Regions from separate parts of the Chryseobacterium sp. D764 genome, predicted to be linked through region 3. Evidence: riboswitches for the same ligand, from Rfam matches in the RefSeq annotation. Region 3 holds a riboswitch; each other region holds the start of a gene.
What was found. A riboswitch is a leader RNA that binds a small molecule or an ion and turns the genes downstream of it on or off. The one in region 3 is predicted to bind cobalamin.
Positions count from the first base shown of each region.

Region 1 (7,821 bases), 1.6 Mb from region 3:
CTGCCGCCCATGATTTACGGGAACCTGTATTGGGAGCGTGACGGTAAGTTCTTAAAGACTGTCCGTCCACAAAAGCCAGTGACACGGCATTGACAATTTCATCACGGTTTAATCCGACCAGCTTTCCTACAACTGCTGTGGAAGCTAATTTTACCAATAAAACGTGATCCAGTCCTACTTTATTGAATGAATTTTCCAATGCCATTACGCCCTGAATTTCGTGAGCCATGATCATTGCTTCCAGTACCTGTTTCATTTTTAAAGGTGATTTTCCTTCTGCAATATTTGTTCTGGATAACCAGTCTGCGGTCGCCAGAATCCCTCCAAGGTTATCAGAAGGATGTCCCCATTCTGCTGCCAGCCATGTATCATTGAAGTCCAGCCAACGGATGATCGCTCCGATATTGAACGCTGCCTGAATGGGATCCAGCTGGAATTGGGTACCCGGTACTTTTGCGCCGTTAGGAACTACTGTCCCTTTTACCACAGGTCCTAAAAGTTTTGTACATGCCGGGTAAGTCAATGCTTCCAGCCCACAGCCGATTGTATCCAGAAGACAGTAGTGAGCGGTCTTCCATGCTAAGTCATTTTTAATTTCGTAATTTAAAACATAGTCTGCAATGTCTGTTAATACCTGATCGGGTTGTGGTCTTTCGTTTGAGATGTGTGAACTCATTTTTTATTATTGAAAAATTTTAATTAATTAAAAGTTAAGAGTGGAAAATTGAAAATGAATTATTGTTTTTTCATTTCCGACATTCTATTTTCCATTATTTCCGGTCGTTGATGGACACAAATTCTTTGTTTTCAGGCCCTGTATAATTGGCACTTGGACGGATAATCTTTCCATCCTGTCTCTGTTCTATAATATGAGCACTCCATCCGGTCACTCTTGAAATGACAAATAACGGAGTAAACATCAGAGTAGGCACTCCCATCAGATGGTAAGAAACAGCGGAGAACCAATCCAGATTCGGGAACATTTTCTTTTCTTCCCACATGATCGTTTCCAATCTTTCAGCAATATTATACAGCAGCATATCTCCTGCTTCTTCAGAAAGTTCTTTCGCCACTTTTTTAATCACGACGTTTCTCGGATCTGAAATGGTATACACCGGGTGTCCAAAGCCAATAATCACTTCTTTGTTCACAATACGCTTGCGAATATCGCTTTCTGCTTCATCAGGAGAATTGTAGCGGCTTTGGATTTCAAAAGCAACTTCATTTGCCCCACCATGTTTAGGTCCTCTCAAAGCACCAATTGCTCCGGTAATTGCAGAGTAAATATCAGATCCTGTTCCGGCAATCACACGGCTGGTAAATGTTGAGGCATTAAATTCATGTTCTGCATAGAGGTTTAACGAGATTTCCATTGCTTTTACCCAGGAATCTGCAGGTTTTTTCCCATGCAGCAGGTGAAGGAAATGCCCTCCTATTGTATCATCATCGGTTTCTACGTCAATTTCTTTTCCATTATGGGTATAATGATACCAATATAACAGACCTGAGCTGAAAGATGCCAGTAATTTGTCTGCAATATCTCTTGCTCCCGCCATATTATGATCATCTTTTTCCGGCTGAATACTTCCGATAGCAGAAACCATGGAACGCATGACATCCATGGGATGAGCCGCTGCAGGAATACTCTTAAGAATATTTCTCACAGAATGAGGTAGCCCTCTCAAAGATTTTAGTTTGGCTTTATAGTTTTTCAATTGTGCTCCGGTTGGCAGCTGGCCGTAGATCAAAAGATAAGCTACTTCTTCAAACTGTGCTTTCTCTGCCAGATCCAGAATATCATATCCTCTGTAATGGAGATCGTTTCCACTTTTTCCGACACTGCAAAGAGCCGTATTACCTGCTGCTACCCCTGAAAGCGCAACGCTTTTTTTAGGTTTAAATGTGGGTTCACTGTTAGTTGACATTATCAATTATTTTGTTTAAAAAGGTTGTCTAATTTTTGTTCGTAGTCATAGTATCCGATGCTTTGATAGAGTTCTTCCCTGGTTTGCATAGTATCCAATACATTGATCTGTGTTCCGTCTTTACGAAGGTGTTCATATACATTTTGAGCGGCTTTATTGGCAGCACGGAAAGCAGAAAGCGGATAAAGGATCAGTCCCACGCCTGCATTTTTTAATTCTTCCACCGTGTACATTCTGATCATCCCGAATTCGGTAATATTAGCCAGCACTGGAACTCCTGCGGCTTCAACAAACTTGTGATAAAAGCTTAAGTCAGGAACGGCTTCTGCAAAAATAAAATCTGCTCCAGCTTCTTTATAAGCTGCTGCTCTTTCCAATGTTTTTTCCAATCCTTCATTAGCAAATGCATCGGTACGGGCACCAATTACAAAATTTTCATCGGTACGGGCATCTACCGCTGCTTTCACTCTGTCTACCATTTCTTCTTTGGTTACCACTTCTTTTCCCGGGCGGTGTCCACAGCGTTTTGCCCCTACCTGGTCTTCAATATGGAGGGCCGCAGCTCCAGCTTTAATCAGTGACTTTACAGTTCTTGCCACATTGAATGCTGAAGGTCCGAATCCGGTATCAACATCTACCATGAGCGGTACATCACAAACATTCGTGATACGCTGAACATCAATCAATACATCTTCCAGCGTGGTAATTCCTAGATCCGGAATCCCTAGAGAACCCGCGGCAACACCTCCTCCTGAAAGATAAATTGCATTAAAACCTGCCTGCTGTGCTAACAATGCATGATTGGCATTGATGGTGCCAACAATCTGAAGGGGACTTTCTTTTCGCATGGCCTCCCGAAATTTCATACCGGGAGACTTCAAACTTTCACTTGTAGTCATTATAATATTTATTGTTTAGTTGAAATTTGTTTTACAGAAAACCATGAACAGGCATCACAATAGCTACCGGCATTGCATGATATGTTAAAAAGGAAATCAAAAAATAACTGATTTGTTTTAATCGATTTTTGTAATCCGGAATTCAGAGCCATTATCTCCGTGCCAATCTGTTTATTTCCAAGTCTGCTGCTGTATGAATAATCGAAATCGAATGGATACATTTTTTTAACTTTTTATATTGATTAAATCCTCATAAAAAGTTCCTGATAAACTTCACAATGCCTGTGAGAAAGAAAAATATGGAAAAGGAAAAATACGATGAATACACGATAATGAAAGAGCATACCACTCCACTACTTATCTGCATCATAAAAATAACACGAGCTGACAAAATATATTGATCCCACTGTTATCCATATCGTATCATACCTGACTATAAGCTTCAGACCGCGAAAGCATCGTCAATTCGAAATAGGCAGGTCTCCTGACTTGTAACAGTTTTTATCGCCCTTCCCATATAACGAGGTATACAGTGGACCTTTTTTGATAAAAACCTTGATGTTACTTACAGTTGCGCGACAGTTCGTGATTTGCACACGATTCCCTTTTAAGACACAGCTAAGTGTAACCAGTTTCGGTTGATAAAGAAGATGTTAAGAACTCCTTGGTGGTAAATATAGGTATTTTATAAAAACATGAAAGATATTTTATGCAAACAATAATTATTTAATCATAATCCATTGATTATGTTATTATTAAAAATACATTCTTCACCCAACAGACATTATAATTTAGATTATCCTGCCCATTTTTTGTTACAAAATCCACAAGATATGTCGTGAAAAAATCAGACAAGTTCAAAGAAACTGTCTACTTGTTATTGTTTTTCATTCTGGAATTGAAGCGTTTTTTAAAACTTTTTTTTTAGCGATAATGGATGCTCATTTTCTGGCTTCAAATGATCTTTTTTATATCATTTTCAGTCAAAAATTTAATCTTTATTCTTCAATCCATTTTCTGAAAGCAGAGGTATTACTCTGGCTTGTGATAAGGTGGATTTTATGTCCTTTTATCTGGATAGACTGTGTATTTCTGTTGTAACGCTCTATCCTTTCAATATGTATTTTCTGAACGATTTCACTTCGGTTAATTCTGAAAAAATCCGAAGGACTAAGCTGATTTTCAATTTCTTTTAGTGTAGATTCATTAAGCAGATGTTTTTTTCCTGCAGTATCAAAAGCAAAGACAATTCCCTCTTCTGCTTCAAAGAAAGTGATCTCTTCAGTATTTACAAAATAAGTTCCCTGATGTGAGGAGACCGTAAATCTTTTTTTATATTTTTTCTCTGGATGACTGTTATTGAGCATTTGCTGAAGTTTTATCAGGACATCATTCTGTTCTGATGCAGAAGTTCTTAATAAAAGAAATTTACCCCATGCTTTTTGGAAACGTTCCTGTGAAAATGGTTTTAAAAGATATTCTATACCATTACTTTCAAAGGCATTCATCCAATACTGATCGTAAGCGGTTGTGAAAATTATCGGGCTTGAAATGTTCACCTGACTGTAGATTTCAAAGGCATTTCCATCCAATAATTCTATATCAGAAAAGATCAGGTCTACTGTTGAATTTTTAAAAAAAGTAACGGCTTCTTCTACGGTATCAATCTCTGCAACGATCTCAACCGGTTCTTCCAATTCGCTGATAAAACGTTTTAATTTGTTTCTGGCAGGAATTTCGTCTTCGATAATTATAACTTTTATCATATTTTTATACTGGAATTATAGGAAGTGTTACTGAAAATCCGGTTTCTGTTTTTAATATTTCTACCTGTCGGTCGGTTAATAACGTATATTGTTCTTTAAGATTGTTCAACGCTCTTCCAGACGTTTTTTTACTGTTACGCTTCGGTATAACATTATTTGAAACGGTTATTGTCTGATCCAGATTTATGGTGACTACAACTGGATTTGTAAGCGTTCCAAGATTATGCTGAACTGCATTTTCCAAAAGCAGCTGTAATGATAACGGGATAATATTTCCTGGGGATCTTATATGATTTATTTCTAATGAATAGGCATTTCCGTATTTGTACTGGATCAGATTAAAATATTTCTCTGCAAAAGCAAGCTCTTCTTCCACTGCTACTAATTTTTTATCGGAAACATCTAAAACATAGCGGTATATCTCTGCAAATTCGTTAAGAAAGTCGGAAGCTTTTCGTTTATCTTCTTCTATGAGCTGGTCCAGAATATTGAGATTATTGAACAAGAAATGAGGATTAAGCTGCGCTTTCAGCTGATTAATTTTACTTTCAGACAATGCATGATCATAAAGAGCAAGCTGTTTCTGATAGTCTGTATTCTTTTTGTAGTAACGGTATGCCAGAAAAAAACTTCCATAAATAAAGCCCCCGATCAAATCTGAAAAAGTGGAAAGAATAACAACTTCCTGATTAAAATTCTTCTCAATCTTTCCAAAAGCAAAGGCAATCAAAAAGCCTATTATCTTCATCACCACAAGATAGGTCAACAGTGATGAACTGAATATTTTAAGGATTTCTGTGATGCTGAATGTTGATGACTTCTGCCAGTTTTTAATGAAAAAATCGATCACAAAAAACAAGATACAGGCACTAATAAGAGTGACAACTGCAGCTTCCGGAGTAAAAATATACCAGTCTAATGTTCTTCTTATCCCAATACGGGTATGAATAGATTGTACATAGGCAAACAAAAGGATAAACAGAAGAAAATACCTGTTTTGATTAATCCGTTTTACAATGGTTTTCATCGGCTTTCTGAATGGTCTTTTTTGCAAAAATAGCCCTATATTTTTACAGGGCTGTTTCTTTGTATTATTTTTTTTTCTTTTCAGGAAATGATGCGGTAACGTTTCCTTCATCATCTAAGAAATCCAGTTTTGCTTCGTTATTTTTATCTACACAGAATCTGGCTCGCGGCTGGCCTTTACTGTCGAATAAAAACAATCCGTTATGTTCATCTTTGGTTTTCCCAAGCATCATTCTTGGTGCTCCTCCAATCAGTCCCTGCTGTTCATATTCTTTATATTTTTTCTGAGCAGCTTCCGGATCTTTTATCTGGTTCAGCTCTGCCATTATTTCCCCGGTTTTTATTTGTGATTCTTTTGATGGGCGGTCATTGAAATAAAGCCCGCTTGCCACTACTCTTTTATCTCCTTTCTTATAATCCTGAGTCAAAAGCTGCATTACCTGATCACCGTTATACTGATCATAAGTAAGGGATAATCCCGAGCTGTGCCCGTTTTTATTTTTCTGCCCATCATAAATAAAACCTCCACATTCTATTCCGTCTTCATTGAAGAAAAGCATTCCTGAGCGTTTTTTTCTTGTTTTATTGGTAGGATTACCGTTTATTTTATCTTCTCCGTTGGGAAATTTTTCTACATTGGTAATGATCATCTTTACAGTACCGTCTTTTTCAACAATATTGATTCTTTCAACATCAATCTCTGTGAATTTCTCATGTCCGTCTGTTTTGAAAGCTGAAGCTGTTAAAAATACAATTCCAATAACTGCTGTAAAAGCAAATGTTCTTAAAAAAATTAATTCTCTGTTCATAGTTTATGATGTTAATTATTTCTGTTTTGATATGTCAAAGTTATTCTATCTGCTTCTGCGGTTCAATCAGAAAACAATGAACTCAGGAAATAAAGAAATGAATGGAGGATTTTTACGGATGAATGAAAGAGATCATTTTTACACGGTGGCACTTCATTCAATACATTGAAAAAATCCGCCAAAAAAGTGACGGATTTTATAGTATTTGAAAGCTGTTGAAATTAATTGACAGCCGGATCAATAAGTTCTGTAGTAAGTCCTAAAGATTTTAGCAGATTTTTATTATCAAAAAACAAGGTTGCAAACCGTTTTCCTTTCTTAAAAATCAGTTTTGAGCCTCCCGGAAATTCACTGTCTGCACCAAGTTTCTGCGTTTTAGCATTGTATTTACTGAACTTAGTTTTGCTGTCCTGCAATGTACTTTTATTCATGATAAGGCCAAATGGAAGTCCTTCTACCACTACGGATTTATTGTCTGAAATGGTAAAAAACATCTCATCAACAATATTGTTTTTACCCAGGCTGCAATAGAGTTCCAATCCTGTCTTCATAGGCCATTTCGCGTATTTCTCTTCATTGGCATCTTCATAAAAAACAGTTTTTATGTTCAGTGCTTTTGATATTTTATCGGGAGTCTGCGGAAAAATAAATTCTGTATTTTTATCTAATAAAGAGTTCAGAGCAGCTGTTTTCTGAGAAAATGCAGTGATACTTACCAGTTGAAAAAAGAGGGTTAAGATGAAAGTTAATGTTTTCGTCTTCATGAATTGTTTAAAATTTAATGATTTGATGGTTAAAGATATTAATTTTTTGATTAAAACCATATTCTAAGCAATTTTCTACATCGTCTTTCTTTCTTTTGCTATTTTCTTTCCTGTAGATTGAAGACTGTGCCGGCAGGATCGGTAATCCAATGCATATTTTCGGGAAGCTCTTCAATTTCGTCACAGGTTTCTACTCCGTTTGACCGAAGGTATTCTGTAGCTTGCTCTACATCAGGAACTGTAAGCTGTAACCAGGTTTCGGAATGGGTATAATTATCTACACAGTCCAGCCAGATGATATTATTCCCGAATTTTACCTCATGGGTTCTGGAAACCGTTGGATTATTAATCGGTTTTTCTTCGACGTTCAGTTTTAGGATGTCTCTGTAAAAGACTACCGTTTTTTCATATTTACTTTTGGGAATTTTTATGGCAATATTTATTCCTGCTTCAAATTTCGTATCCATATTGTAGGTTTAACAGTTGTAAAAAAATAAAAATTAATGAAAGGCCTCTATTTACATTTCAACATTGCCTGTCACAATCTCACCAGAACGTTTGTAGTTAGCTATAATAACTCCTTTTGATGTTACATGGCTTTCCGTGAGGGCAAAAGCAGCCGGAACAGAATT
Region 1 covers NZ_CP079219.1:360,086-367,906, reverse strand. Annotated here, with positions in the region: gene KYG33_RS01550 (bifunctional 2-methylcitrate dehydratase/aconitate hydratase) at 1-676, opposite strand, end outside; gene prpC (2-methylcitrate synthase) at 771-1,925, opposite strand; gene prpB (methylisocitrate lyase) at 1,928-2,824, opposite strand; cobalamin riboswitch at 3,281-3,472, opposite strand; gene KYG33_RS01535 (LytR/AlgR family response regulator transcription factor) at 3,823-4,590, opposite strand; gene KYG33_RS01530 (sensor histidine kinase) at 4,595-5,644, opposite strand; gene KYG33_RS01525 (hypothetical protein) at 5,682-6,425, opposite strand; gene KYG33_RS01520 (hypothetical protein) at 6,647-7,189, opposite strand; gene KYG33_RS01515 (hypothetical protein) at 7,288-7,656, opposite strand; gene KYG33_RS01510 (dihydrofolate reductase family protein) at 7,708-7,821, opposite strand, start outside.
Region 1: another riboswitch for cobalamin. It lies ahead of prpB (methylisocitrate lyase); the one in region 3 lies ahead of KYG33_RS16695 (TonB-dependent receptor plug domain-containing protein).

Region 2 (7,821 bases), 1.6 Mb from region 3:
TTTCATCTTTTTCATGAACATATAGATTTTTTCTGAAATTACTATATTTTCCGAGATTCTGAGATTCTGAATAAATATCTTTTGTATAGGAGTCCTTGCTTTTGATCAAATCCTGGTATTTAATTTCTGACAGTATTTTCTCTTTTCTGTTGAGAAACAGGATTCCCTGATGATTGATCAGCAGACCACTGATTTTCTCATCCTGATTTCTGATCATTTGATAAGCCAGCCACCCTGCCAGCAGGCCAGTAATCAAAAAGAATAAAAAGAAGATCATGTCAGATGCGGTATCTGTAGAAGTATGTGAAACAGCATCAATAAAAAATCCCAGTAAAACAACAGCAATGACCGCAAAAAGAATGACAATACTCCATCTTATTCTGGCTATGTATTCCGGGCTGTAGGTTTCTGATCTCATTTCAGAAAATGATTCTTTCATATTTAAATGTATCGTTGGTTATCAGTTTTTCAATGTATTTTTAAGACTCATATCTGTCAAAATACATCGGGCAGCAAAAATACTATATAAAAATGAATAGAATATTAAATGATCACCCTATTTTTATCCTTTTAAAATAACAGATCGTGCTATGAAAATCATAACACGATCTGAATTGTTGAATATAATTATTTTAAAGTTTTTTTAAAGTGCATATTCTACGGAGGCTTCTTTAGCTGCGGCCACCATTGCAATCAAAGCTTTTTCTGTTTCTTCCCAGTGTCTTGTTTTCAGTCCGCAGTCCGGATTTACCCAGAGTTGATTGGCAGGAATTACGTTTTGAGCTTTTCTCAACAGTTCAATCATTTCTTCTTTTGACGGAACCCTTGGGGAATGAATATCGTATACTCCGGGACCAATTTCATTCGGATATCTGAAATCTGCAAAAGCATTCAGCAGTTCCATCTGAGAACGGGAACATTCTATGGTAATCACATCTGCATCCATATCAGCAATATTTTCAATAATATCATTGAATTCCGAATAGCACATATGGGTATGAATCTGTGTAGCATCTTCCACTCCGCTTGCTGAAATTCTGAAAGCTTCTACGGCCCATTTCAGGTAGTTCTGCCAGTCTGTCTTTCTTAATGGAAGCCCTTCTCTTATCGCAGGCTCATCAATCTGAATAATTCTGATTCCTGCTTTTTCAAGATCCGCAACCTCATCACGGATAGCCAGAGCAATTTGCTTACACGTCTCTGAACGGGGCTGATCATCACGTACAAAAGACCATTGTAAGATCGTAACAGGACCTGTGAGCATTCCTTTTACCCATTTTTCAGTCTGGGATTGTGCATATTGGGACCAATATACCGTCATTGGTGTCGGGCGGGAAACATCACCGAAGATCACAGGAGGCTTTACACAACGGCTTCCGTAGCTTTGTACCCAGCCATTTTTTGTAAATACAAAACCTTCCAGCTGCTCTCCGAAATATTCCACCATATCATTACGTTCAAATTCCCCGTGAACCAATACATCTATCCCTATTTCTTCCTGCCAGTTAATCGTTCTCTGGGTCTCTTCTTTCAGTAAGGTATCATACTGCTCTGCCGTCAGCTCTCCTTTTTTGAATTTTGCTCTCCAGCTTCTTACCTCAGTGGTCTGCGGGAATGACCCAATGGTTGTTGTTGGGAATAAAGGAAGCTGCAGTACTTTCTGTTGTTCTTCTTTACGGATTTTGAAAGTATTTATCCTTTGAGCATCTTTTTCAGTAACCGCATTTGCTCTTTGCTTCACGTCATCATTATGAATAAGAGAAGATGTTCTTCTGCTTGCAATTGCTTTTTTATTATCTTCAAAAGCGGCAAGAATCTGTTTATTCTCTGTTCCGGATGCCAGTTCTTTAAGCGTTACCACTTCTGCCACTTTTTGTTTGGCAAAAGCCAGCCAGTTTTTAATTTCCGGATTAAGTGTGGTTTCAAAATCCAGATCACAAGGTGAATGAAGTAATGAAGAGGAAGGAGCAATTAAAACCCTTTCAGATCCTAATTTCTCAACTGCTTTTTGAATGAAAGACAAAGACTTTTCATAATCATTTTTCCAGATATTTCTTCCGTCAACCACACCCAATGAAAGGCCTAAGCTTTCCGGAATGACATTCAGAATATCATCTAACTGTTCAGGGTTTCTAACCAAATCAATGTGTAAAGTATTCACAGGAAGTGATACCGCAAGTGATCCATTATCTTTTAATCCGTCAAAATAAGTGGCAATAATAAATTTCAGTTTCGGAAAGCGTTTTCTTATTTCGGTATAAATAAAATGATATGTTTCTTTTGCTTTCTCCGTTAAATCCAATGCCAGAAAAGGTTCATCAAACTGAATCCATTCTGCACCCTGCTCCTGAAGTTTTGTTAAAATCTCTGTATATACGGAAAGAAGGTTTCCAGCGAGATCCAGTTTATCAAATCCTTCTTCTTTCTCTTTTCCTAACAACAGATAAGAAACTAGTCCGATAATGACCGGTTTTGCATTGATTCCTGCCTGCTTTGCTCCTGCAAATTCATTGAAAATTTTATCTGAACTCAGTTTAAACTGTTGATTTTTATAAAACTCGGGAACGATATAGTGATAATTGGTATCAAACCATTTTGTCATTTCCATCGCTGTGATATCCAGTCCTTCTTTCTGATATCCTCTTGCCATGGCAAAATAAAGATCCAGCTCAGAATTGTTTTTTTTAAGCACTACTTCATGATAACGTGTGGGAATTGCCCCTACCACAAGACTCATATCCAATACCTGATCATAATATGAAAAATCATTACAGGGAATAAGGTCTATACCGGCTTCTTTCTGAATGTTCCAGTTTTGGTTACAGATATTTCTGCCCGTATTCAGAAGTTCTTCCAAAAGGATTTTACCTGACCAATATTGCTCGCAGGCTTTTTTGAGTTCTCTTTTGCTACCAATACGCGGATAGCCCAGAATGTGAGTTTGCATTTTTTTTACTTTTTAATTAAACTTAATGGTAAAGTCTTTTAAAAATGCTTCGTAATGTTTTAACGGATAAAAATTTCAGGATCATGATATAACAAACAATACAATTCCCTTACAGAGAAAGTGTATAAATCCGATATATCATCTGTATGACCCAAAGCTTCAGACCGCGAAAGCATCGTCAATTCAGTAAAGGCAGGTCTCCTGACTTGTAACAGTTTCCATCATCCTTCCCGCTTTTGGCAGTGGATATACTAAGACAGAAACCTTTGGTATGTTACTTACAGTTGCGCGACAGCTCGTGATTCTCACACGATTCCCTATTAATCTACGTTACGTAAAACCTTTCCTGTTTGATGAAGTATCTCTAAAGAACTGTACTTTTACCTGTAATGATAGTCATCAGTAAAAGTTTTTAATCTTGTGTAAAATTAACAATACAGAATAAACACACAATAAAAGCTAATTAATTAAGCAAAATAAACTTTAAAAAACACAGTAAAAAGCATATAATTCTTTACATTTGACTGTTTTTATAATCTAAAAGAATAATATTCTGTGGAACAACTCGATGATAAGGATGTACAGCTGCTGAGGCTGCTCCAGAAAAATGCAAAACTGACCGTTAAAGAGCTTGCTAAAGAAGTGAACCTCTCCACTTCACCTGTTTTTGAAAGAGTAAAAAGATTGGAACAGGAAGGGTTTGTGAAAAGATATGCCGCTGTTCTTGATGCTGAAAAACTCAACCGTGGGTTTACGGTTTTCTGTCAGATTAAGCTGAAAATTCACGACCGATCTGTAGGTTATGATTTTGTGAAAGAAATTTTAGAAATTGAAGAAGTTGCAGAATGCTACAATATTTCCGGAGATTTTGATTTTCTTCTGAAAGTTCAGGTACGGGATATGAAACATTACCAGGATTTTGTGTTTAATAAACTGGGATCTGTAGATTCTATAGGGAGCACTCACAGTACGTTTGTCATGGCTGAGGTGAAAAACAATCATGGAATCACCATATAATAAAAATGGAAAATTGAGAATTGAAAATGGAAAATGATACTTAACTTAAACCATGCTATTTTCAATTCTCTATCTTCCAATGTATTAATTTCCTTTAAAGTCCGGGGTTCTTTTTTCTATAAATGCCCCGATACCTTCATGGTGGTCTTCTGTTGTAAACAACTCTCCGAATAATGCAGCTTCCTGTTTTAACCCATCCGTAATGTGCAGTTCAAATCCTGTATTTAAAGACTGTTTTGCTTTTGCCACAGCTACAGGTCCTCTTGCGGCAATTGTTTCTGCCAGTTTTTGAGCTTCGTTGAGTAATTCTTCGGGCGCAAAAACATGATTGACAAAACCAAAATCTTTACAAGCTTCTGCGGAATAAAATTCTCCGGAGAAAACCATTTCCCTTGCTTTGTATAATCCGATAGCTCTTGGCAGACGCTGGGTTCCGCCAAAACAAGGCAATAATCCTAATGTCACTTCAGGGAGTCCAAATTTTGCTTTCCCGCTAGCCAGGATAATATCACAGGATAATGCCAGTTCACACCCTCCTCCCAATGCAAAACCGTTCACAGCAGCGATCACAGCAAACGGAAGTTCTTCAATAGCATTAAAAGCAGTTTGTGCAGCAATAGAAAAAGTCTCTGCTTCTGCGGGAGTCATTTGCTGCATGGCTTTAATGTCAGCCCCTGCAACAAAAGCTTTTTCCCCGGAACCGGTAATAATTAATACTCTGATATTTTTATCTGATCTTATCTTGCTGGCAAATGATTTCAGTTCCTGTAAAACCTGTTCATTCAAGGAGTTTAATGCCTGCGGACGGTTTATCGTCAGCGTTCCGACAGGTCCGTTTTGTTGATATAATAATGTTTCGAAAGTCATTTTTTTAATTGATAGTTGATAATTATTAAAAAGTAATCATAGACAGTATTTACCTTCTATTCAATTTTTAAAGGTCTCTGTTTAGAAATTGAATAATACTTGAAAAGTCTGTTTTTCCATTTCCGGATTCGCTCCACATTCTGTACAAATTCAATGCGGTATTGCCAAGAGGTGTAGATGTTTTGGTTTCCAAACCCGCTTCTGCAGCAAGGCCCAGATCTTTTGTCATCAGGTCTACGGCAAAACCACCAGAATAATTACGGGAAGCCGGAGCATTTTCAATTACTCCCGGATAGGGATTATAAACATCCAAGGACCAGTTTTTCCCGGAACTCTTCTGCATAATCTCACTTAAAACCTGAGGATTAAGACCATGTTTCACCCCCAGATTGATAGCTTCTGAAGTTCCGATCATGTGAATGGCCAACAGCATATTATTACAGATCTTAGCAACCTGACCCGCCCCGGATTCTCCGGCATGAAATATATTCTGTCCCATACACTTGAGTATCGGCCTGGCTTTTTCGTAGTCTTCCTGTTTACCACCCACAATAAAGGTGAGTGTACCTGCCTGAGCTCCGGCAGTTCCTCCGGAAACGGGTGCATCTATCATTCTGCAGCCTTTTGAAGCAGCAAGTTCAGCCACTGTACGGGCTGTAACTGCATCAATGGTACTGCTGTCAATTAATAATGTGTTTGGTTTCAGGCTGCTCATAAAATCTTCTGAATAAAGATCAGCTACGTGTTTTCCGGAAGGCAGCATTGAAATCACTACATCTGCATCCTCAGAAGCGGCCACAGCAGATCCTGCAGCCTTTCCTCCTTCTGACACCAGTATTTTCAAAGCTTCCTCCGAAAGGTCAAAACCCACAACGTGATGACCTTTTTTGATCAGGTTAATAGCCATTGGCCCACCCATATTTCCTAATCCTATGAATGCTATATTTGACATAATTTTTAGTTTAAAGTTTAAAGTTGAGGGTTCAAAGTTCTCTATTGATTAAAAACATCTATGAATGTCATAAAAGTCTTATTTTCAATACTTAAATCTCCATTCTCAATGTTTCATTTTCCATTTTCAATTCTTTAAAGTAAGAATCTATCCATTCTTCCGTAATCTCTTTCCATGTTGCGGGATGCCATTTCGGAGACATGTCTTTGTCTACCAATAATGCTCTTACTCCTTCTGCAAAATCAGGGTGGATACAGCACTGACACGACAGATTCAGTTCAGATTGAAAAACCTCTTCAAGGCTTAGATCTTTACCTTGTTTCAATTGTCTGAAAATAATGTGCGCTGAACTTGGAGATCCGGCTTCAAAGCTTTTCACACCGTTATTAATCCATTCATCTTTATCATTATGGCTGATCAATATTTTTCTGAAATCTTCCAGAGAGTTGATTTCTTCAAACTGCTTGATAAAAGAAGCGTGTAATTCCGCCTGAGACTCAGGAATAATGACTTCTTTTGAAATATTTTCGAGAATATGGGAAACAGTTTTATGAGATGCTCCGTCCCAGTCTACCTGTTGAAGGGCATTCAGAACAGTTTCTTTTGAGGAAGATTCTATAAAATAATCTGCCAGTCCTAAGAATTTACAATCTGCTCCATCCAGTCTTGCGCCTGTTAATCCTAAATAAACTCCATAGGCGGAAGGCATTTTATTCAAAAAGCAGGTTCCCCCTACATCAGGATACAGTCCAATTGTAATTTCAGGCATTGCCAGTTTACTTTTTTCTGTAACGATGCGGTGTGAGGCTCCTACCATTAAACCAATTCCGCCTCCCATAACGATTCCGTGTCCCCAGACGATGACAGGTTTTGGATATGTATGAATGGCATAGTCTACCTGATATTCTTTTGAAAAGAAGTCGAAACAGTCCTGTGGAACCTTTGAAGCATCTACTTTACGCTGCGCAATAATAGCATCATGTAATTTTCTTACATCACCACCTGCACAGAATGCTTTTTCGCCAGCTCCCTGAAGGAATATACAGGCTACTTCATCAGAAGTCTTCCAGTTTTCCAAGATAACTTTCAGTTCTTCTATCATTTCCAATGACAGCGAATTGAGGGTTTTCTCAGAGTTCAGAGTAATAATCCCGACCTTATTTTTTATTTCTGTTATAATTACACTCATGGTATTTAATTAAAAATTGAGAGTTGAAAATTGAAAATTATTATTAAAAAGTTGTCTAAACTTTATCAAACCACAAAAGTCACAAAAGTTTTAAACACTTAAGTTTCTTTAGTGCCTGGCTTTATGGATAAAAAGTACACCTAAGTTTTGTGAAAATCTTTGACTTTCATCTTATGTGAGCTTTTCTGAGACATCATTTTAGCCTTACTTAAGTGAACTAAAGTGTTTTAAAATAAAAGCTTTTGTGTCTTTTGTGGTTAAAATAATTAATAATAAAGTTTAAACAGCTTCTAAGTTAAATATGAAAACTCTGTTTATCATCTTATTTGTAAAGTGGCTCCTTCTTCAAGGATCTTTCTTGAAATCACGAGTTTCATAATTTCATTGGTTCCTTCCACTACCTGATGTACTCTGGCATCACGCATCAGCCTTTCAACCGGAAAATCCTGTGTACAGCCATAGCCGCCTAAGATCTGAAGGGCCTCGTTGCATATATTAAAGCTCATATCCGTAGCCAATCTTTTCGCCATGGCACAATAAGTAGTGGCATTGGGATCTTTGGAATCAAGCTTAAATGCTGCCAACTGTACCATTTGACGGGCTGCGACCAACTCCGTCACCATATCTGCAATTTTAAATTGAAGAGACTGAAACTGGGCCAAAGATTTTCCGAACTGCTGCCTTTCATGCATATAGCGCTGAGCCTGATTGATTGCTCCCTGTGCTGCTCCTACGGAACATGTGCCAATATTGATGCGGCCTCCGTCCAATCCTTTCAGAGCTATTTTAAATCCTTCCCCTAATGTACCTAAAAGATATTTCTCTTCTACTTCCACATGATCTAAAAAC
Region 2 covers NZ_CP079219.1:371,040-378,860, reverse strand. Annotated here, with positions in the region: gene KYG33_RS01590 (hypothetical protein) at 1-439, opposite strand, end outside; gene metE (5-methyltetrahydropteroyltriglutamate--homocysteine S-methyltransferase) at 644-2,947, opposite strand; cobalamin riboswitch at 3,121-3,307, opposite strand; gene KYG33_RS01580 (Lrp/AsnC family transcriptional regulator) at 3,503-3,964, shown strand; gene KYG33_RS01575 (enoyl-CoA hydratase/isomerase family protein) at 4,049-4,831, opposite strand; gene mmsB (3-hydroxyisobutyrate dehydrogenase) at 4,899-5,783, opposite strand; gene KYG33_RS01565 (enoyl-CoA hydratase/isomerase family protein) at 5,875-6,972, opposite strand; gene KYG33_RS01560 (acyl-CoA dehydrogenase family protein) at 7,290-7,821, opposite strand, start outside.
Region 2: another riboswitch for cobalamin. It lies ahead of metE (5-methyltetrahydropteroyltriglutamate--homocysteine S-methyltransferase); the one in region 3 lies ahead of KYG33_RS16695 (TonB-dependent receptor plug domain-containing protein).

Region 3 (7,821 bases):
CCAGGACAACCCTTTGATGGATGTGGTAGAAGAAAAAGGAACTCCTATTTTCGGAATTGATGTCTGGGAACATGCTTATTATTTAAAATATCAGAACAAAAGAGCAGATTATCTTACCGCTATCTGGAACGTGACGAACTGGAAAGAGATCAGCAGAAGATATGACGAAGCTTTAAGTAAGAAATAGTCTGATGAAATTATTTTACAGCATACTTTTTACTTTATATATGGTGCTAAGACCTTTGGTGCCAGTGGTAGAGTATGCTGTAAATTATGATTATATCATTAAAGTTCTCTGTGTGAATAAATCCAGGCCAGAAATTCACTGCAATGGAAAGTGTTACTTGAGCAAAGAGCTGGCAAAAGCCAATAACGAGACAGAGTCTACTCCTTTCAATAAAATAAAAAACTCAGGACAGAAAATTCTTGATATATATACATTGCCTGAGATAACAGAGGTTATCATTACTGGAAAAATTATACTTTCCAATTTCAACTTTATCTATGAAACAGCATATTCCTTTCTGTTTCTGACTCATATTTTCAAACCACCGGTTTTTTAAGTTAAACCATCACTATTCAACCACAAAAGTCACAAAGCTTACATCAATTAAAAATCAAAGATTTAAAAAAGTGTAAGTGTTCTTATTGTGCATAAAATCTATCACTTAAAAACTTAAGTGTAGGAACTTTTGTGCCTTTTGTGGTAAAAAAGAATGTTTTCACATTACATAATTAGTATTCAACTTAAAAAATCAACAATGAAAATCTATAAATTTTTATCACTATTCTTTATTGCCTTTACTTTATTCTCTTTTGCAGCCTGCGAAAGCAGCAGGGATGACGAAAATCCACAGGATACCACACCCGGAAAACTTCAGATCAAATTTGAAAACGGATTTAATAATGTAGGAGATGTTGTTTTAAATCAGACGGTTCAGACTTCTTCTCAGGGACAAAAACACAATTTTTCGGCTTTAAAATATGTCATCAGTAACATATCACTGATAGACGAAAACGGAAATGAATTTAAATACAATGAAAACAATCCTGATAAAGGCGCTTTCATAGTAGATCAGGCGGATGCGGTAGCCGGAATTATATACCTGAATCTGGATGGTATTCCGAAAAACAATTATAAGAAAATAAAATTCGGATTGGGAATCAGCCAGAAAGCCTACTTACTGGGACAAGATGGTCAAGCGGAATTCTGGACAAAAGCCAAGCAGAAAGGGCTGACGTGGTCATGGGCTGCCGGGTATATTTTTGTGAAACTGGAAGGGAAATATGGAAATGATGCCCCTTCAAAGGAATTTATGAATCATACAGGAAATATGGGAAATGTTACCGCTAATGAACAGGCTGACCTATACCGTGAAATCACATTGAATCTTCCGACAACAGCAAGAGTGACGGGACAAATTCGTCCTTCTGTCCATATTCTTGCGGATCTGAATCAGTTTTTGAGTGGAGATAAAGCGCTTACCCTTACTACAACTAATGATATGTTGATGGGCTCAAACCAGCATTTGGTAGACGTTACCAATAACCTTACCAAAATGTTTAAAGTAGACCACGTTCACAATGATTAATTTTCTTATTAAAAGGATGTTGGTTCTGCTTGTATTGATTATGAGCTGTATTTCCTGTTCTGATGAGGTGATTCAGCCACTGGAAAAAGATGAAGCATACAATCTGCAGTTTCCTTCTTATTTTACGGAAATGACTTTCGATAAATCAATCAATCCGGTAACCAAAAACGGAGTAGAGCTGGGCCGAAAATTATTCTATGAAGGAAGACTTTCCCGAAACAATACCATTTCATGCGGCTTCTGCCATATTCAGGAAAATGCTTTCACCCATCACGGACATACCGTAAGCCATGGTGTGGATGACAGAATAGGAATCAGAAATGCGCCACCCATTCAGAATATGGCTTTTTTGAAAAGATATATGTGGGACGGTGTTATTCATAACCTCAATGAACAACCGATAAGCCCTATTACAGATGTCAATGAGATGGACAGTTCTATACCGGAAGCCATTTCAAAAATAAAAGATGATCAGAAATATAAAAAACTTTTCAGGGAAGCGTACGGAGATGAAACCATTACCGGAGAAAGAATTCTAAAAGCACTGTCACAGTTTATGGCTTCTTTAATTTCTGCAGATTCAAAATATGACAGGTTCAGGCAGGGAAAAGAGCAGTTTACTTCTACAGAATCTCAGGGAATGGCTTTGTTCGGACAGAAATGTGCCTCTTGCCATAGCGGAGAATTATTTACCGATGAAAGCTTCCGTAATACAGGAATGTATTATAACACCGAGTTCAAAGATGCAGGGCGTTACAGAGTTACTCTTAATCAGGTAGACTGGATGAAATTCCGTGTTCCAAGTTTGAGAAACGTAGAATATACAGCACCTTATATGCATGACGGAAGGTTTTACACATTAGATGCTGTACTCAATTTCTATTCAGAACAGGTGGAAGATAATGCGAATCTTGATCCTCAGCTGAAACAGAATGGTCATACAGGAATAGCCATGAATAGTCAGGAAAAACAGTCGATTATTGCTTTCCTGAAAACATTGTCCGACAAAAGTTTTATATCCAATCCAAAATTTGCAGAATAAATTATAGAAAACATGAAGAAGATTATAGCAATACTATGTTTAATGGTATTTAGCCTGAGCCAGGCAAATCTGGTTAGAGACAGTATGTATATTGCTCAGAATGGCTTTAGCAGAATTGATTTTGATGATGACTGTGATGCATGCGGTTGTGCGGCCGGTAACGGATCATCCGGTTTTGAATCTTTGCTGAATCCACAGTTTATCGGAATCAAATATTTTGCACAGCATTACAAAGCAAAAGAAAATTTATTTGTAAAAGATCTTACACAGGATCAGTATTTTAATACCTTACAGCTTTGGGGAAAAATTCCATTGACTAAAAAACTAAGTGTATATGCAAGTCTGCCATTTCATTTTCATGAAAAAAGGACTATGCAGGGAGATATCAAAATCAACGGAATCGGAGATCTGAACCTGATGGGAATCTATCAGCTAATGAGCTCTAAAGATAATTTCCATCACGTGAGCGGAGGTTTGGGCGTGAAAATTCCTTTGGGAAAGTTTGATGAAAAAGGAGCATCCGGAGTCAATCCGAGTTTTCAGTTGGGAACAGGAAGCTGGGATTATCAGGCGGCTTTGAATTATAAATTTCAAAAGAATAAAGTAGCTGTATTGGTCAATACAGACTATACAATCAAAACGGAAAATAAGAAGAATTACCATTTCGGAAACCAGTGGAACTACGCTGCAACAGGATTTTATCAGGTTGCAGGAAATGAAAAATCTATCTTTTCTGTAAAAACCGGAGTGCAGGGAGAAGTGTATGCTCAGAACAAGCAGTTTGATGAAGCCCTGCCCAATACAGCCGGAAGTGCATTGTATGGGAAGATTGGGTTTGAAGCCTCTTATAAAAAACTGAGCCTGGGAAGTGAACTCATGCTTCCTATGTATACCCATTTGGCTGGTGGTGATATTGAAGCAAAATCCAGATTTAGTATTTTCCTGAATATCGGAATTTAAATAAAACCCCTTTTTAATCATGTTAAAGCTCCTTCGGGAGCTTTAATTGTTTATGAATCATGATTTTAATTGGGGGTTAGGAATAATTTTTTATCTTTGCCGAAATTTGGTGAGCCCTAAAAAGCTCTTAAAAGGGAATCCGGTGAAAATCCGGAACAGACCCGCTGCTGTAAGCTCCGCACCAAGATTTTTGAAGAATATATCCACTGTTTTTTAATGGGAAGGATTTCAAAAATGGAGTAAGTCAGAAGACCTGCCAGAAAATAATCGTTTGACGCTTTCGTGGAATAAAGCTTAGGACATCAATGATTCTGTGCAGTGACAGCTGTGCTTTGTCGTTGTATTCTTATATCCATTAGCGTCTTCATTATCCTAAATGAGCTAATGGCGGCAAAACTAATTACTTCTGCAATTCATAAAGCTGTTTTCACAATACTGGTGTTAACATCTCACCTTTTGTCTTCTCAAACCAAGAAAAAAGACAGTGTTCAGGAAGAATCAATCAAAGGGATCAACCTTTACAAGAAAAACTTCAAAGAAATTCTTCCGGCACAAACCCTGCAGGGCGAGCAGCTGGAAAGACTGAACAGTCATTCTGTAGCAGATGCTCTTCGGTATTTTTCCGGTGTTCAGATCAAAGACTATGGAGGGATTGGCGGATTGAAAACCATTAATGTCCGAAGCCTCGGAAGTCAGCATGTAGGCGTTTTCTATGATGGAATTCAACTGGGAAATGCACAGAACGGACTGGTAGATCTGGGAAGATATTCTTTGGATGATCTGGAAGAAATATCATTGTATAACGGGCAGAAAAGCGAGATTTTTCAGCCGGCAAAAGATTTCGGTTCTTCGGGATCTATCTATTTACAGCCTAAAACGCCTGTATTTAAAGGAATAAAGAAAACCAATCTTGTGATAAGAGCAAAAAGTGCCTCCATAGACCTTTTTAATCCGTCATTCCGATTGGAACAGAAAATTTCAGACAGAACTTCTGCCAGCTTCAGTGGAGAATTTCTGCAAAGTGATGGGATTTACAGATTTCGGTATGCCAAGAAATATCCTGATGGACAGCAGGCTTATGATACAATTGCAAAGAGGCAGGACTCAGATATCAAAGCGAAACGTTTTGAAACTTCGTTAAACGGAACTTTAAATAACGGAAGCTGGAATGTAAGAGGCTATGGTTATATTTCAGACCGTGGAATGCCGGCTCCTATTGTGAATGGCCGTTTTGGAGGAAGAGGAGCAAGACTTTCTGATGAAAATTATTTCGTGCAGGCCAATCTTCGGAAAAAACTGTTTCCCAGATTTGAAACTCAGCTGAAAGCAAAGTTTGCCTACGATTACACTCATTTTATGGATACTGTTCGCTCGCAGTCTATTATTCATACCGATAACACCTATATCCAACGAGAGCTCTATCTTTCCTCATCCAATATCTATTCTATCACATCCAATTGGGATGTCAGTCTGAGCGGGGATTTTCAGTACAATAATCTGGATGCCAATCTGGATAACTTTTCTTATCCTACACGTTACACTACATTGGTTGCATTGGCAACAACGTATCAGTGGAACAGATTCAAGATCCTGGGCAGCCTTTTAGGAACTTTTACTTTTGAAGAAGTAAGAAAAAATAAAAGACCCGGAGACAGCAGAGAATGGACCCCAGCTGTATTTATGAGCTACCAGCCTGAAATAATTCCTGAACTTACTTTAAGAGCTTTCTATAAAAGGATTTTCCGACTGCCAACCTTCAATGATCTGTATTACACTAATATCGGAAATACTTACCTGAAGCCGGAATTTACCAATCAGTATGATGTAGGATTTACGTATCAGAAGAATTATAAAAACCGATTCTTTACATCCTTTTATGCTAAAGTAGACGGTTATTACAACAAAGTACAGGATAAGATTGTTGCAGCCCCTAACGGAAGTATGTTCCGCTGGCTGATGATGAACCTTGGACGGGTTGAAATCATAGGTGCTGACGTGAATGTTCAGGCAGAAATGCAGTTAGGAAAAGTAAAACTGAGACCCTTGCTTTCCTACACTTACCAAAGTGCAAGAGATATGACAGATCCGGAGGATACATTCTACCGAAATCAGATTCCTTACACACCATGGCATAGTGGCTCCTTCACCCTGATGGCGGACTATAAAGACTGGAGTTTCAATTACAGTGCGATGTATGTAGGAGAAAGGTATGATGTGAACCAGGACAACATTCAATACAATTATGTACAGCCTTGGTATACCCATGATCTGTCTGTTCAGAAAAAATTCAACTGGGCGAATCATCAATTTAAAGTAAGCCTTGAGATGAATAATATTTTCAACCAATATTATGATGTAGTGATCAATTATCCGATGCCGGGCAGAAACTTTAAACTTATTCTAAACTTTACCTTATGAGAAAACTAAACTTTTACTTTTTATTTCTTGTCTTAGCTTTTCTTAGTTCATGCCGTACGGATGATATTATTGTCCGCCAGGAAGTGGTAGAGGGACTTCCATCAGAAAATACAGCAATCAAAGGTTTCTACATGCTGAATGAAGGAAATATGGGAAGCAACAAATGTACCTTGGACTTTTTTGATTATACCAAAGGAACCTATTACAGGAACATCTACGCGGAGATTAATCCGAATGTTGTGAAAGAACTGGGAGATGTTGGAAATGATATTAAGATCTACGGAAGCAAGCTGTATATTGTTGTCAATGTTTCCAACAAGATTGAAGTGTTGGATGCCAAAACAGCCAAACGTATTACTTCTATTCCATTACAGAACTGCCGTTATTTAACCTTTAAAGGAGGGAAAGCTTATGCCAGCAGCTATGCAGGTCCGGTAGCGGTTAATCCAAAAGCACCCAAAGGAAAAATTGTGGAAATTGATACAGTTTCTCTTTCCATCCAGCGTGAAGTGGTAGTAGGGTATCAACCGGAAGAAATGGAAATTGTAGGGAATAAATTATTTGTGGCCAATTCCGGAGGATACAAAGCTCCTGATTACGACAATACCGTTTCTGTAATAGACCTGAACACTTTTACTGAAATCCAAAAATTAAATGTTGCGATTAATCTTCACCACATTAAAAAAGATAATTACGGTGATCTGTACGTGAGTTCAAGAGGAGATTATTATAACGTTCCTTCCAGCCTATACCTTATAGATGCAGCAACAGGAATTGTTAAAAAAGATTTCCACCTCGCAGTGAGTGAAATGACAATCGTTAATGATAAACTCTATTTCTACGGAAATGAATTCAATTACAACACACACAGCTATAAGAAGAGCTTTGGGATCATTGATGTAAAAACAGAACAAATTATTGCCAACAGCATTTTTGACAAAGAATACGAAACTGCGATTAAAACACCTTACGGAATTGCTGTAAACCCAATCACAGAAGATATCTATATGACAGATGCCAGAAATTATGTTTCTATGGGATTTGTCTATTGCTTTGATAAAAACGGACATTTTAAATGGAAAACAGAAGGCGGAAATATCCCTGCCCACTTTACCTTTTTATACAAATAACCAAACTTTAAGAAATGAAGAGAAATACCTTTACTTATTTAAAAATCGGAGTTTTATCATGTTTCCTGGCAGGTGTAATAGCCTGTAAGCACGATGATGAAGAGGAGTTTACCTTTAACGGTCTTGATGATTCTTATTCCATTGAACGTTTAAAGGTTTTGAGTATTCCAACCAATGCTTCAGGATCGGTTACGTGGAGTATCAATGATTCTATTATCTCTCAAAATTCAGAACTTGAATTTATCAGCCCAACAGCAGATGCTTATCCGCTGACTTTAAAAATTAATAACAAAGGAAACGAACAGGTTTATCATTCTAAAATCATTGTTACCAAAGAGAAAACACCTTACAGTAAATATATTGCTAAAGTATTGGAATTCCGTCCTGCTGTAGGACAGTTCATGAATGAAATTCCGGAATATATGCCTGGAAATACCGCTGCAAATATGCTTCAGAAAGCAAACGAATCGTTGGTGGGAGGTAATTCTACCATGATCAGTCTGGGCGGATATGGCGGATATGTGGTTTTCGGTTTTGATCATACCATTCCGAATTTGAACGGAAGAGATTTTAAAGTGTTAGGAAATGCATTCTTTGGAAATGATGCCAGTGATCAACGTTCAGGATCATGTGAGCCGGGAATTATTATGGTAGCCTACGACAGAAACAAAAACGGAAA
Region 3 covers NZ_CP079219.1:3,683,334-3,691,154, forward strand. Annotated here, with positions in the region: gene KYG33_RS16670 (superoxide dismutase) at 1-187, shown strand, start outside; gene KYG33_RS16675 (hypothetical protein) at 192-563, shown strand; gene KYG33_RS16680 (MbnP family protein) at 762-1,592, shown strand; gene KYG33_RS16685 (cytochrome-c peroxidase) at 1,609-2,634, shown strand; gene KYG33_RS16690 (transporter) at 2,647-3,594, shown strand; cobalamin riboswitch at 3,685-3,870, shown strand; gene KYG33_RS16695 (TonB-dependent receptor plug domain-containing protein) at 3,979-6,012, shown strand; gene KYG33_RS16700 (YncE family protein) at 6,009-7,142, shown strand; gene KYG33_RS16705 (cell surface protein) at 7,157-7,821, shown strand, end outside.

Region 4 (7,821 bases), 1.7 Mb from region 3:
TACCAGTGTAGGAACTATCGAAAAGATTTCCCGAAACAAAGTGATTGTTAATTACGGAACTTTCAAAACAACAATTAATGCGGATGAACTTGAGAGAATCTAATTAATCCGAAAATTAAGTAAATGCAAATAACAAGGGAGAGTGCCAGAAGGTGCTCTCCCTTTTCTATTTAATCCTAAATTTTTTCTATTTTTATATAAAACTATAATTTATGAAACCATTAAAAGCACTTTCAGACCTTTTACCAATACCCAGTTATACGATTATTATTCTATGTTTTTTCTTTCCGTTTTTCCTGATAAAATGTGGAGATACAACATTAATGTCTGTCAAAGGAACTGATCTTATAACAGGAGTTTCCAAAAAGGCTATCAATGAGCGAATGAAGGAAAGCCTCAAAAAAAGCTCACCTTTTGGCGCCGCACTTGGAAATGATAAAGCAGAAGCAGATACATCTTCAGACACAGATATTGAATATTCGCCTCTGAACGAACCCAAGAATAAAAAAGACAAGCAAAACATTCCTCCTAACCCATTGATCATCATTGCATTTTTGGCTGCTATTGCAGGAATTCTTGTTCAGGTGATGAAGAATGTCAGAAAGAAATATCTGTATCATATTATTCTTTCTATTATAGGACTCGCCTCTTTACTTATTTTTTATCTGACATTTCAATCTAATATGGAAGGATTTGGAAATAATAAAATAGCGATGGGATTTGGAAGTGATATTTCGATCAGCTATGGTTTCGGGACTGCGTTTTATCTATGTTCCGTTTTATATCTTTTCGTTCTTTTATTCTATGGGATCTTTTCTTACTTTCTGAAAAATAATCCCCAAGCCATTTATGGTTCTACACAACAAAATACAGAATCTTAAAAACTATATTGCAGATAAAAAAAGAGTGTTTTTTCAAACACTCTTTTTTCATTTTATTTCTTAATGAATTTTAGTCGGGTTACTCTTTCTCTGTCTTTCAGCTGGATGAAATAAACACCTTTTGAAAGGTGATGAAGGCTCACTTTATGATCTGAAACTTTACCTTCTCCTGTTTTTTGTCCCACAGCATTATAAATTTCAAAATTTGCTGCTTCTGAAGTGCCGGAAATATTTAAAATATCAGATGCCGGATTAGGATAAATTTCAGGCTGTACAGATTTTACTGATTCTCCAACGCTTAGTGTGAGATTTATAATATCTACCCCATAATCTTCAACCTCGCCATAGGTGAATGTCCCACAAGCATCTGTAGGTGTAGTTTGACTTGAAACCACTCGCATTACAGTACCACACGTTGTCAGTGTTGCAAAACTTGGAATATTAAATACAGACACAGCCGGAGCTGCCTGAGTAACATTATTGGCAACCATTACTCTTTCACTGGATTCAAAAATGCCGTTAGCATTGAGATCTATCCATGCAGTTACCGTTGTTGTACCTGGAGTTCCGGTCCAGCTATTACTTACCGAAAGTTTATTGCCCACACTTCCTACAAAAAACTTTATTCTACGGCTTACATCGCTTCTGTAATCTGTATAGTTGGATGAGCCGGAGTTGCTGACCATGGGAGCCGTAACCCCTGTGGAGTTTACTGTCACATTGGAAATATGCATCATGCTGGTATCTGTAGAAGCGCTTGCACAGTAATTGATGACTGTTGTAAAAAATATAGGAGTGGACCATGTTCCCGTTATCGTGTTACATATTTTTGCAACTTGTACTTCATAAATTGTACAGGGCTCTAACATACCAATAGTAAACACATTTTGCCCAGACAATCCCGTTGCTATCATCCAGGTGGTACTGCCAGCTTTCCGGTATCTTACATAATTGTTCGGAGTATTTGGGTCGGCAGTCCAGGTAACCGTTGCGGAAGTAAGGCTAACATTTGATACCACAACATCTGTTGGAGCATTTGTATCACAATAAAATAAAGATTTTGATCCTGCTTCTATCTTGTTTTCTGCCTGAAAGCTTGAAATACCCAAAATAAAAGAGAATACATAAAGTAGTCTTTTTGTCATGTTTATTAGTTTTTAAATTCTCCTGAAAAATAGAGCATTTTTTGAAATAATTCTTATAAATATTTCATTTATTGTTATATTTTATCAATACATTTTAAATTACAAGCCAAAAATCACACCTATTATACAAAATAATCCCATAAGATATCTGCATTTTTAATCCATCTGAAACAAATACAAGATTTTAAAGAACTGCAATGGTATAAATTATCTCCTGAAAAGCATTTAATTTATATATTTGGGGGATCAAAAAATTTTCATGATGACTTTCATAAACAAAGCATTCTATTTATCCGCTTTCAGTATTTTATCTATAGCCTTTGTAAAAGGGCAGAATAAAGTTCCTTTCGGAGTTGTAAAAGCTGAAGAAGGATATGCCAATGTACGGGTTCATAAAGACAATTACAGAAAAATTGTAGATAAGATCCGTATGCGTAAAGGAGATGTATTTGTTTATGTAAAACCTGCTCCCGGAGAAACAGAGTGGATCTGGATCAAATATCCTGAAAAACAGGATGAAGACAAACCATTTGTACGTTATGAAACACTGGACAAAGAAGGAATGGTCAATAAAGAACGTATTGCTTATATAGACCAGCTTCCGGCCTATACTCCCTCCAGGTCCAAAAACGGAAAATCACTTATTTTCACAGATAATTCTGATCCAAAAGTTCCTACTGCCCAAAGAAGCAAAGTTGTGATTGATATCTACCCTTCCAATGCCGGCTACCGTAAAAAGGAAAAAGATGCGGAAGGAAAACTTCTTACCATTGATAAAGTAAAACCTTGGGGAATCGGAAATGATCTTCCTGAAGGAATGACTGAGATCAAATCAATCAGAGTACAACAACCCGGAAGAGGTTCTGTCTTTGTAAGAGAAGCCATCAAAAACATGTTCCAGCCTACTATGGATTTTGAGAATATTGGCGTAACATCCCTGGACACCGATAATATTTTCTTATACATGATAAACGGTTCAGGAGAAAACAGATACACCACGCTGTGGACCATCAAGAAAGGAAGAGTAATCAGCCAGATTATTTACCATAATCCGGAATAAATTCATTATTTTTGCACTCGAAAAGTTTTACGCTTATTCATCACAGGAATTGGTTCTGCATCACTGCAGATTAAAAGGGAACCGTGTGAAAATCACGGACTGTCGCGCAACTGTAAGTAACTGAAATCTTTATCAAAGATCCACTGTGCGAGGCATGGGAAGGAGATAAAAGATGTTACAAGTCAGGAGACCTGCCTATTTCTTTAAACAAATAACTTTCGCGATTTGAAGTTGTATTGATCTGATGGATTGTTTCAGGGGGTTCTTTAAGTTCCTGTCATTATTCTGTTGTTTTAATATCGTTTTCATTTCGCTTTAATTAATAATGATATATGACTACAGAAGAAAGAATTGAAGCATCCGAAACCAGAATCTTTAAAGCGGTTTTCCCTAACACAACCAATCATTACGATACCCTTTTTGGTGGTACGGCCATGCAGCTGATGGACGAAGTAGCTTTTATTACAGCCACACGATTTGCCAGAAAAAGAGTGGTAACAGTGAGCAGTGACAAGATCGATTTCAAGAAACCTATTCCAGCCGGAACTATTGTTGAACTGATTGGCAAAGTTTCATACGTAGGAAAAACAAGTATGAAAGTAAATGTTGAGATCTATACCGAGCAGATGTATTCCTATGAAAGAGAAAAAGCCATTGTAGGTGATTTTACTTTTGTAGCGATTGACGAATTCAAGAAACCAATCCAGATACTATAAATGATAAATTTTCGGGCGGCCAAAGGCCGCCCGAAAATTATTCTATTTTCAATAAATTTATTTCACAACTTTTTCAGTTTCCAGGCTTCTGCTCAGCAGCAGTTCAAAGGCTTCTCCCATTTCATCCGATGCTCTGCTGATAGCATTTTCAAGCATATTCCGGATTTGTTTTTCTGTTACTCCGGCTTCCGTCCAGCTTTTTCCTGAAGTATGAGAATTTAAGATAAATGGCATAATTCTGTCGATTCCACAGGCAAAAATAGCATCCGGTGTTTTCTCATCTTCAAACTCAAGCCATAGATTGAAGAACTCTGTACGCAAAGGCTCATCCAGGATACCGAAAATCTTTTGTGCAGATGCTTTCTCTCTGTCAAACTTCCCTACCATTGCTTTTTCATCAAAAATAAAGGTATCCCCAGCTTCTATCTCTACCAAATCGTGAATGGAAAGCATTCTTATCACTCTCAACAGATCAATATCTGCACGGTTTTTAGCATATGGATAAAGAATCTGAGCCAGAATGATGATCTGCCATGAATGTTCCGCAGTATTCTCTCTTCGGGAATCGTCAGCATTATAATTTCTTCGCTGTACATTTTTCAAGGCATCCACTGCCAGGATAAAATCAATCTCTTTCTGAATTTTCATCTTACTTTTCTCTATTATATTGTTCTGAAGGGTACACCTTTGTTTTGGTTACCCACTTATTATTGATCTTTTCTTTAGTGATCACTTTTACGCGGCCTTCTACCGTCATATCTTCTTCTTTTTCAAAGACTTTATCAAGTCCTTTATTGGGAACAACAGCATATTCAGTGGTAAAAATATCACAACAGCCAGATTTTCCATAGGAGATCAGGCGCTTACGTTTCACATCCACATCAAAAATATCAAGAGCACTGGACGCAAGATCCGTAAGTTCTTTACTCTTCACAAATGCCATTCTTGTACTGTTGAATACATAAACGTCATAGGAAGCAGCGCTATAGTTTCCCATATTCCCGTTCCTTACCGCTATATCTTCAGTTCCGTCAAAATTAAAATCATTAATGATTACAGAGTTCTGTTTATTTGTCAGCTGGATCATTTTTCCCAGCCTGGGCTTTTCAGTCTGATCTGTTTCCAACACCAGATTATCCGATGCAAAAGTCTGTACCTTTGTATTTTTATGATCAAACAATTCTACAGTTCCTTTGCCGCTGCACCGGTCATCATAGCAATTTTCTACCTGGATGATTGCATCATAATTCTTTGATGCATTTTTAACCTCAAACTGATATTGTCCGAAACATGCAGGCCCCAGTAAAACAAAAGCCGGTAAATGTTTATACTTATTGAATAAATTCATGGTAATAGTAAGTGATTTAGGTGTTTTTTTCCTAACAAAAATACGAATCATAATACCGATCTCAAAATTCCGGCCTTATTATCTGTAAGGATCTGAAACATTTTAACAGCCTTTAAATAAAAGAGTGTTCAGTAATAAGAAGCTATTTCCCGCTATACGCTCATACTCCTCGCTCCGTACCTGAACCCAAGCCGCTGTGAGGTAACCGCTGCTATCGGGGCTATATCTTGGGTAATGAGCAATAATTAATGAATGATAACTTTTTTTCTCTTTATTTCTTTCATTTTCATTTAAAATTTAAACATTTTTTGATCAAATTCATTCTTATCAAAATTCATAGTAAAATTTATAAATCTGATTATCAAATATTTATACTATTTATTTTAAAAATTTCACTACTTTGTATTGCATAATACCATTTTATTTACATATCTTTGTAATGTAAAATCGAAATAGGTACAACTAGCTAGGTTCCGAACTTCGAAAATTATATAACTAATTAACAAAACTTATCAAAGATGAATACCGAAAATACCAAAGCGCAAATGCGAAAAGGAATTCTGGAATTCTGTATTCTAAGTCTCATCAATAATCGCGAAATGTATGTTTCTGATCTTATTGACGAACTGAAAAAAGGAAAACTGGATGTAGTGGAAGGAACCCTCTACCCTCTTCTTACAAGACTTAAAAACGGAGAGTTTCTCTCTTACAGATGGGAAGAATCTACAGGAGGACCACCCAGAAAATATTATCAGATCACAGAAAAAGGAAAACTTTTCCTGGATGAACTTCAAAACACATGGAATGAGCTGACAGCCTCAGTAAAAAACATCACCCAACAAAATTAAAAAACAAAGCTATGAACAAGACACTCTCAATAGGACTCGCAGGTTTTTCTTTTACAATAGAAGAACACGCATATATAAAGCTCAGCGATTACCTGAATGCTTTGAGAAGCTCACTGGATGCTTCTGAAGCTGATGAGGTAATGCATGACATAGAAATAAGAATGGTGGAGATATTCAAAGATTCTCTGGGAAAACGTGAAGTAATAAATGATACCGATGTAGAAAAGGTAATCGCACAGATCGGAAGCCCGGAAAAAATTGAAGAACAGGAAGAGGCTTATTTTTCTGAAAAAACATCTACCAGAAATACCAATTCAGGAACTTATTATTCCGATAAAAAACAACTGTTCCGTGACCCGGAAAAACAAAAAGTAGCAGGGGTTTGCGCAGGTTTAGCTCAATATGTAGGAATGGATATTACCGCAATGAGAGCAATCTGGCTGGGAATCTTTGTATTAGGAATTTTTACAGCAGCCATTTCATCTTCACTGATCGGTCTTTTATATGTAATCCTTTGGATCGTACTTCCAAAAGCTGAAACAGCAGCAGATTTCCTGAAAATGCAGGGAAAGCCTATGAACTTCGACAATCTTAAGAATGAGTCTAATAAATTGGTTCAGTTTGCCAATGAATCTACTCAGAGGGTCGGAGAAATATACAACGAAAACAAACCTTATATCAACAATGCAAGCAGCGGAATCTGGAATGTTTTCAAGTATATCGTAGGAGGATTCTTCGTATTGATGGCTGTAAGCAGCATTATCGGAGTATTTGTATTATTCGGTCTTTTCGGAATGGATACAGACTTTCCTGGTGCCAATGAAATAAGATTCTATATGGATGACCAGGGTCTTGATAAAGTATTGGCAGCCATGATGGTAATCGGAAGCTTAATTCCAGCAATCCTTTTCAGCTTATTAAGTATTAAGATATTTTCTCCAAAAACAAAACTGAGAAATATCGGATGGGTAGTAGGAGGTTTATTTCTTCTTCTGATCGGACTGGGAACGTACTTCGGAATAAGCATGGCTAAAAAAGACATGATCTACAGAGGAAGTAAGGAAGATGTAGAGAATGTGGCCATCAACACTACTTCAGATACAGTGTATGTAGATGTAAAGCAAATCAATATTCCTCAGAATTTCAAAGCTTATAATAATGACATTTATTCTGACAAAAGATCAGTGTATGAAGAAGACTATATCTCTGTAGACGTAACAAGAAAGCCAGATATTAAAACACCTTATCTGATCATCAAAAAAGAAGGAAAAGGATACAATTTCCCAATTCAGCTGACAGTTCCTGTAGAAGTTGTAAACAACAAAATACTACTTCCAAACTATATCAAATATCCATATGAACACAGATTCAGAGACTATAGCCTGGAATATGAACTTGTAGTTCCGCAAAAAGCAGTGGTTATTTCAATGAACAAAAACCATATCCATATTGATGGTGACTTAGACGGAGATGGTATCAATGATGAAGATCAGGACAACGATGAAGATAACAACGGCGTTAGAATTGAAAAAAATAAAATCACGGTAAACGGTTCTAGTATTGAGTATAACTCTGATGATCAAGACAGTATCATCGTAAATGGCAAAAAAGTTCCGAACAACCAGGCAAAGAAAGTAATTGATTCTGCAGTGTCCAATATCAAAAAATCAAATAAAGATATGGACATCAAAATCAAAGACGGAAAAAACGAAATTTCCATACAAACTAAATAATTAACTTCAGAGAGTGGTAGAAGGTGTGAGTGGATGGCAACCGTTTGAAATTCACACTCTTCTTCTCTCAGAAAAGTAAAAATAAAACCA
Region 4 covers NZ_CP079219.1:1,935,357-1,943,177, forward strand. Annotated here, with positions in the region: gene KYG33_RS08680 (endonuclease MutS2) at 1-103, shown strand, start outside; gene KYG33_RS08685 (hypothetical protein) at 213-881, shown strand; gene KYG33_RS08690 (GEVED domain-containing protein) at 935-2,026, opposite strand; gene KYG33_RS08695 (hypothetical protein) at 2,286-3,086, shown strand; cobalamin riboswitch at 3,120-3,300, shown strand; gene KYG33_RS08700 (acyl-CoA thioesterase) at 3,419-3,802, shown strand; gene KYG33_RS08705 (HD domain-containing protein) at 3,860-4,450, opposite strand; gene KYG33_RS08710 (XAC2610-related protein) at 4,452-5,150, opposite strand; gene KYG33_RS08715 (PadR family transcriptional regulator) at 5,669-5,998, shown strand; gene KYG33_RS08720 (PspC domain-containing protein) at 6,010-7,731, shown strand.
Region 4: another riboswitch for cobalamin. It lies ahead of KYG33_RS08700 (acyl-CoA thioesterase); the one in region 3 lies ahead of KYG33_RS16695 (TonB-dependent receptor plug domain-containing protein).